3 regions of the Paenibacillus sp. NN59 genome follow, and region 1 is predicted to be linked to each of the others. Evidence: riboswitches for the same ligand, from Rfam matches in the RefSeq annotation. Region 1 holds a riboswitch; each other region holds the start of a gene.

The links. A riboswitch is a leader RNA that binds a small molecule or an ion and turns the genes downstream of it on or off. The one in region 1 is predicted to bind S-adenosylmethionine.
Region 2: it holds a riboswitch for S-adenosylmethionine, as region 1 does, so the genes downstream of both, ACT89M_RS23265 (methionine ABC transporter ATP-binding protein) here and metA (homoserine O-acetyltransferase MetA) in region 1, are expected to answer to the same signal.
Region 3: it holds a riboswitch for S-adenosylmethionine, as region 1 does, so the genes downstream of both, mmuP (S-methylmethionine permease) here and metA (homoserine O-acetyltransferase MetA) in region 1, are expected to answer to the same signal.

The regions. Positions count from the first base shown of each region.
Region 1 covers NZ_CP199678.1:2,011,159-2,013,434, forward strand. The annotation lists gene corA (magnesium/cobalt transporter CorA) at 1-440, opposite strand, end outside; SAM riboswitch class I at 899-1,023, shown strand; gene metA (homoserine O-acetyltransferase MetA) at 1,150-2,067, shown strand; gene ACT89M_RS09070 (aminotransferase class I/II-fold pyridoxal phosphate-dependent enzyme) at 2,092-2,276, shown strand, end outside.
Region 2 covers NZ_CP199678.1:5,326,727-5,329,002, reverse strand. The annotation lists gene ACT89M_RS23270 (Cthe_2314 family HEPN domain-containing protein) at 1-690, shown strand, start outside; SAM riboswitch class I at 862-1,001, shown strand; gene ACT89M_RS23265 (methionine ABC transporter ATP-binding protein) at 1,123-2,157, shown strand; gene ACT89M_RS23260 (methionine ABC transporter permease) at 2,157-2,276, shown strand, end outside.
Region 3 covers NZ_CP199678.1:5,582,717-5,584,992, reverse strand. The annotation lists gene ACT89M_RS24525 (Ger(x)C family spore germination protein) at 1-705, shown strand, start outside; SAM riboswitch class I at 842-943, shown strand; gene mmuP (S-methylmethionine permease) at 1,036-2,276, shown strand, end outside.

The DNA.
Region 1 (2,276 bases):
CGATCACCAACGGTGAAGTAATTGTCCACAATCAAGTCAACAAGCAAGTAGAGGAGACGATCTGGACTGCTGATTTCCTGTTCCCAGAGAATCGGCTTCAATGTACGTAGTTCGCTGATCTTTTGTTTGGTAACCGTAATGATAAAATGTCTACCGAGAAAGAGATTGACTGCACGCAGGAAGATCTCTTCATCATCGAAACGAATGCTATTAATCACGATAAAATAATGGTTCTCATAAATTTCAATCTTCGGACGCTGTTCTTCATCACTCAAGCAATCCTCAACAGCCAGATCATGCATGGAGAACAGCGGCTGAAGTACAGCCAAATCGTCCACGTCCGCATCAATCCAGTAGAATCCTTCTGCTGGTGGAGTCAGCGCTTGCTGAATGTCATCCACCGGGATAAATACACCGTTGTTAACCAACCGGATTTTCATGTTATCTACTCCTTCTGCACCCGCCGTCTTGGCGGATTTCATCGTTAATATGGGCGCAAAAGAACAGATCAGCCGGTCGGCAGCGGAGCCTGTTATCAGGACTGTACTGCGTTGTCAATCTATAATCAAACGGAAGAAACGTCCCGCTGCCGACATGCTGATGTCAATTCTCTATGCAGTTGTTCGGAATTCGACTGCCAGTTGGGCCTCGGGTCGCCATCCATTTAATATGTCACCTCTCACATAAGGGCTTATAAACACTTGTCTAGTATACCGCTGGTCTAGGGTGCTTTCAAGCGCAAAAATGTGTCTATTTCACGCTCTGAGGCAGTGTATGACAACGGATGATGAACGGTTCCGAGTTTAGGTTCAAAACCAATCAACTGGTTCTTGACGTGAGGGCAGTAATGTTTTAAAGTAAAAGTTAATATATCTGAATTAAAATTGAATACAGCGAAATCTTATCAAGAGTAGGTGGAGGGACCAGCCCGATGAAACCCGGCAACCGGCGATATAACGCACGGTGCTAATTCTTGCAGCGACCAAGCATCCTTGTGATGCTGTTGTAACTGAGAGATGAGAGAGGCGCATATCTGTTTACATATGACCTTTCTCGGAATCCGAGAGAGGTCTTTGTCATATGCAGAGCTTCTCAGAGCGTGATTTTCGCACCAGATGCGACCCATGAAAAAGGAGGAGTCAACTCACTATGCCAATTAAAATTCCAGACACATTACCAGCCAAAGAAGTGCTTGAGAGCGAGAATATTTTCGTCATGGACGAATCATCTGCATACAAGCAGGATATTCGTCCACTCCGGATCGCCATACTGAATCTGATGCCTACGAAGGAAACGACGGAAACGCAATTGCTTCGTCTGGTAGGTAATACACCGATTCAAGTGGATGTTGTGCTGGTACACCCCAAATCCCACACTTCCAAGAACACATCTCAAGAATACCTGGATCTGTTTTATAAAACATTTGATGAGATCCAGCATCGCCGTTTTGACGGGATGATCATTACCGGTGCACCGGTAGAGCAAATGGATTTTGAGGACGTGAATTATTGGGAAGAGATTCAGGAAATCTTTGAATGGACCAAAACGAATGTAACTTCGACGATGCATATATGTTGGGCTTCTCAAGCAGGTCTATACCACCATTTTGATGTACCCAAAGTTCCGCTGGATGAAAAGTGTTTTGGCGTATTCCCGCATACGATCAACAAACCTCATGTTCCGATACTGCGTGGATTTGATGAAGTGTTCAACGTTCCACACTCCCGTCACACGGAGGTAAGACGTGAGGATATTGAGAAAAATGATAAACTCGAAATTTTGGCAGAGTCCGAAGAAGCAGGAGTATTCCTGGTTGCCACCAAGGACGGGAAGCAAATTTTTGCCACAGGACATGCCGAGTATGATCCGTTTTCATTGAAATGGGAATATGACCGCGATGTTGCCAAGGGATTGGACATCGCGCTGCCGAAGTACTACTATCCAAAGGACGATCCTTCTCGGATACCTCCGGCTACATGGCGTGCACACGCTAACTTATTATTCTCTAACTGGCTCAATTACTATGTGTATCAGGAAACCCCTTACGATATTGGCCCACAAATCTAATCCAGATTACAGGAGGATGCAGTAATGGAAGATAACAAGTTGAAAATTGAAAGCCGTTTAGCTCAAATTGGGTCCATCAATGAACCCGTAACAGGTGCTGTTAACTTTCCGATCTATCAATCCACTGCGTTTCGTCACCCGAAGCTGGGACAAAGCACGGGGTTTGATTACATCCGTACAACAAACCCAACGCGCAAAGTGTTAGAGGA
Region 2 (2,276 bases), 3.3 Mb from region 1:
CGAGTGAATCAAGGGAAACTGAAACAAGCCATGGATACCATGGCGTTTACACTGGAGTCTTTTGAAAAACAGATGTATGTGGATCATGATCCGAACCATGATTATCGGAAGCTGTATGTATGGACACAGGGACTAATCTCTTCGTTGGATGAACTGGAGCAAAGTTATTTTGCAGCCGTACATTTTCGTAAAAAAGTAGTTGCAGGTTCAACGCGCGATATGAGTTCTGCTGAGAAATCTGAGTATGCCCGGTACGTTTATTTTTATAAAGATGCCTTTATTCGGTGCTTCGCGATTCTGGACAAATTGGGTACGGTCTTGAATGAAGTTTTCCAACTAAATACATCCAAAACCAAAGTGCATTTCTCCTATTATACCGTTCTGAGGCAATTCGAATATTATCGGGATCATCATGAGTTGGCACAGCAATTAATTAAGATTAAGGAAGCGTACCGAGAACCGATGAGCAGATTGCGAAAGCGGCGTAATATGGAGATTCATTACATGAATTCGGAAATGCAGGATGATTTGTGGCAGTTACATCAGACGTTGCGTGGCAAAGTGAAGCTGGAGGATCTTGATCAGCATCTTCTCGAAATGCAGCAAGGTGTAGATATGGTCTGTGAAACACTGAATATGGCCTATCGATACATCAATCGAATCTGGCGTAAACAGATTTTGAAACATTAGGTATAGCAATGATTTTAAATAATACCATTTGACAAATCGGAATACTTTGATTATACTGAGTTCCAGATCGAATCTTACATGGAATCGTGTCTTCAATACAGCATTTGATGCAGTTCGGTCATTATACATGACGAACTACATGAAACTATATAAACCTACAACTTTATATTTCTCTTATCGAGAGTGGCGGAGGGACAGGCCCGATGAAGCCCGGCAACCGATCAACGATGATGACATGAATGGTTATCCTTGTTGATGTTAGGTGCTAATTCCTACAGAATCATGTTGCACATGATTTTGGCAGATGAGAAGGTCATTTCACGTGAAGAGCCATCTTTGTATCTGCAAAGGGCTCTTTTTTTGCGTAGAACGGGGAGTTTTCCCTTCCTTCGGGTAAAGATATATGTAGGTGATGGGGAAGGAGCAGTATTAGTGATCGAATTGGTTGGATTAACCAAAACATATGGCAGACGTGCCAAAACAACGACGGCGTTGTCACACCTTGATCTGAAGATTCAGAAGGGTGAGATTTTTGGAGTTATTGGTCACTCAGGTGCAGGGAAAAGCACATTGATCCGATGTATCAATTTACTTGAGCGCCCGACAGAAGGTGAGGTTTGGGTCGATGGTATTAACCTGACTGAGCTTAGCAAAAGTGAACTACAGCAGCAAAGACGCAAGATTGGTATGATCTTTCAGCATTTTAATCTGCTGTCTTCTGCAACGGTATACGACAATGTGGCTTTCCCTTTAAAACTGGTCAACACACCTAAGGATGCGATTGATCGCAAGGTGAAGGAAATGCTCGCTCTGGTTGGTCTGGAGCAACATAGCAGCAAATATCCGGCACAGCTGTCTGGCGGACAGAAGCAGCGTGTAGGTATAGCGAGAGCTCTGGCAAGTGATCCGAATGTTCTTCTCTGTGATGAGGCAACCTCGGCACTTGATCCGCAAACCACCAATTCGATTCTGAAGTTATTGCTGGATATCAATGAAAAGTATAATCTGACGATTGTGCTAATTACTCACGAAATGCACGTCATCCAGAACATTTGCGATCGGGTGGCTGTTATTCATCAAGGTGGTATTGTGGAGCAAGGTCCAGTAACGGAAGTGTTCCTGAAACCGCAACATGCAATCACGCGGGATTTTGTCTCACGTGACAGCGAAGGTGGACTGGCACTGGAGGAAGCGGTTATGGCAAATGCCGGGACAGAGTTGCCAGCAGGTGTTTCTTCCAAGTTGGTGAAGGTCTCATTTCTTGGAGATAAAACCTATGAGGCGATTCTGTCGAGAACAGTTCGTAAAACAGGTGTGGATTTCGCTATTCTGCAAGGTACAATCTCTACAATCAAGCAGGTTCCTTATGGTCAACTGACGGTGCGTTTTGAAGGTGACTCCGCTGCGATTGAGCAGACCTTGTCCGAACTAACCGCAGAAGGACTTGATGTGGAGGTGCTCCGATAATGGATTTTTCCAAAGTACGCTGGGAAGAGGTCGGTACGGCCTCCATTGAAACATTGCAGATTCTTGCTGTATCCGGTTTGTTTACTGTTCTCTTGGGTTTGCCGCTTGGTGTCATTCTG
Region 3 (2,276 bases), 3.0 Mb from region 1:
GTGCTCACTTCGAGAGATCCTTCTCGGATTCCGGCCTTTTATCTTACGGGAATTACGAACAACTCGTACATCTCTAATAAAATACTGGAGCCTGTTTCGCTTGCGAAACTGGATGCAGAGATGCAGTCTGGCTCCAGTTTTTTGCTTCAAAATGTGTTGAATGCAGATGGCGAGGATAAATTTTCAGGGGGCAGCATCTTTAAAGGCAAAACAACGAAATTTATCGGGGAGCTTAGCCAAACCGACCTGGAAGCATTGTCTTGGATTAAGTCTGAGGAAAAGGCGGGCGGGGTCATCAAAACATATAGTAAGGAAGGATTCACAGTTCTCTATGAGATCAAGAAAAAGTCTATAAAAATAATTCCAAAGGTAGTTCGAGGGAACATTTCGTTCCATGTCAAGGCAGAGTCTGAGGGCTGGTTAATGGAGGATTGGCGCGCGCCTGAAAAAGAAGAAAAAGGGGCCTATCTGAAGGAACTCGAAAAGGATTTTGCCAAAATTGTAGATCAACAGATTGACCAGATGCTTTATAAACTCCAACATACGTATAAAGCTGACGTTGCCGGTTTTCGGGACAGCATTCGAATCCATTATCCAAAAACGTGGAAGAAGGTAAAAGATAACTGGGATGAAGTGTTTGCGACAGTCCCTATTACGTATGAGATTAAAACGAATATTGTCAATCCAGGCTCCTCTACAGAGTAGCTTGATATACTCAATCGGGATGCTTCATGTGTTAACTTCGGCTCCAAGGAAAAGATCAAAAGCTCGATTGGGGACCTGGTGTTTATTTAAATGTTGACACATCAGGCAGCAGTCGATATAGTTATACAAAATCATTTTCTTATCCAGAGAGGTGGAGGGACTGGCCCTTAGAAACCTCAGCAACAGATCTGAAGGATACTGTGCTAATTCCAGCGGGTGAAAGCCTGATAGATAGGAGCGTTTGTTTTTATTTGTCAGTTACGGCGCACTCTTCAGGAAAGAGTGGGTCTTTTTTGTTTGTTCTGGATGAAGAAGCAGGGAGCAGGTTATATGGAGAATAGTAACGATAAAGGCCAATTTCAGCGAAAAATGCAAACGAGGCATGTAGTTATGCTCTCTCTTGGTGGCGTCATAGGAACAGGACTGTTCCTTAGCTCAGGGTATACCATTCAACAAGCCGGACCGCTCGGTACGATTTTGTCCTATTTGATCGGTGCTTTGGTGGTGTACCTGGTGATGCTCTGTCTTGGCGAACTGTCTGTGCATATGCCGGAGACGGGTGCATTCCATAGTTATGCGGCTAAATACATTGGACCAGCGACAGGATACACGGTGGCCTGGCTGTACTGGCTTACTTGGACCGTAGCGCTCGGATCAGAATTTACAGCCGCAGGACTGCTTATGCAACGCTGGTTTCCGTCTGTGAACGTCTGGATCTGGAGTGCGTTGTTTGCCGTGATGATCTTCCTGTTTAATGCGTTCACGGTAAAACTTTTTGCCGAATCCGAATTTTGGTTCTCCTTGGTGAAAGTGATGACGATTGTCATCTTTATTATTCTTGGTGGTGCTGCCATGTTTGGTATTATTCCGATGGCAAATGCTGAACCGGCTCCGTTCTTTTCCAACATTACAGCGTCTGGGTGGTTCCCATACGGGGCAACTGCGATTCTGATGACGATGCTGGCGGTCAATTTTGCCTTTTCGGGTACGGAACTGATTGGTATTGCCGCAGGCGAAACGGAAAATCCGGAAAAAACCATTCCGAAGGCCATTCACACCACGCTGTGGCGTTTGATTATTTTCTTTATTGGCACGATTGTTATTCTGTCAGCATTGCTTCCGATGTCAGATGCGAGCGTGCTGGAGAGTCCGTTCGTTGCTGTCATGGAGCGGATCGGTGTTCCATATGCAGCCGACATCATGAACTTTGTTATTTTAACGGCGATTCTATCCGCAGCGAATTCGGGGTTATATGCTTCATCACGGATGCTCTGGTCATTGGCGGATAAAAAGACGATCTCTCCATGGTTTGCCCGTTTGACCAAACGCGGTGTGCCGTTCAATGCACTTGTGCTTAGTATGGCCGGTGGTGCACTGGCTTTACTGTCCAGCATCATTGCGCCGGGAACCGTCTATATTACGCTTGTTTCAATCTCAGGTCTTGCTGTGGTAGTTGTCTGGATGAGCATCAGCGTGTCTCAATACATGTTCCGTAGACAGTATCTGCGGGAAGGACATGACGTGAAAGACCTGGTTTACCGAACGCCGCTGTATCCATTTGTGCCTATCGT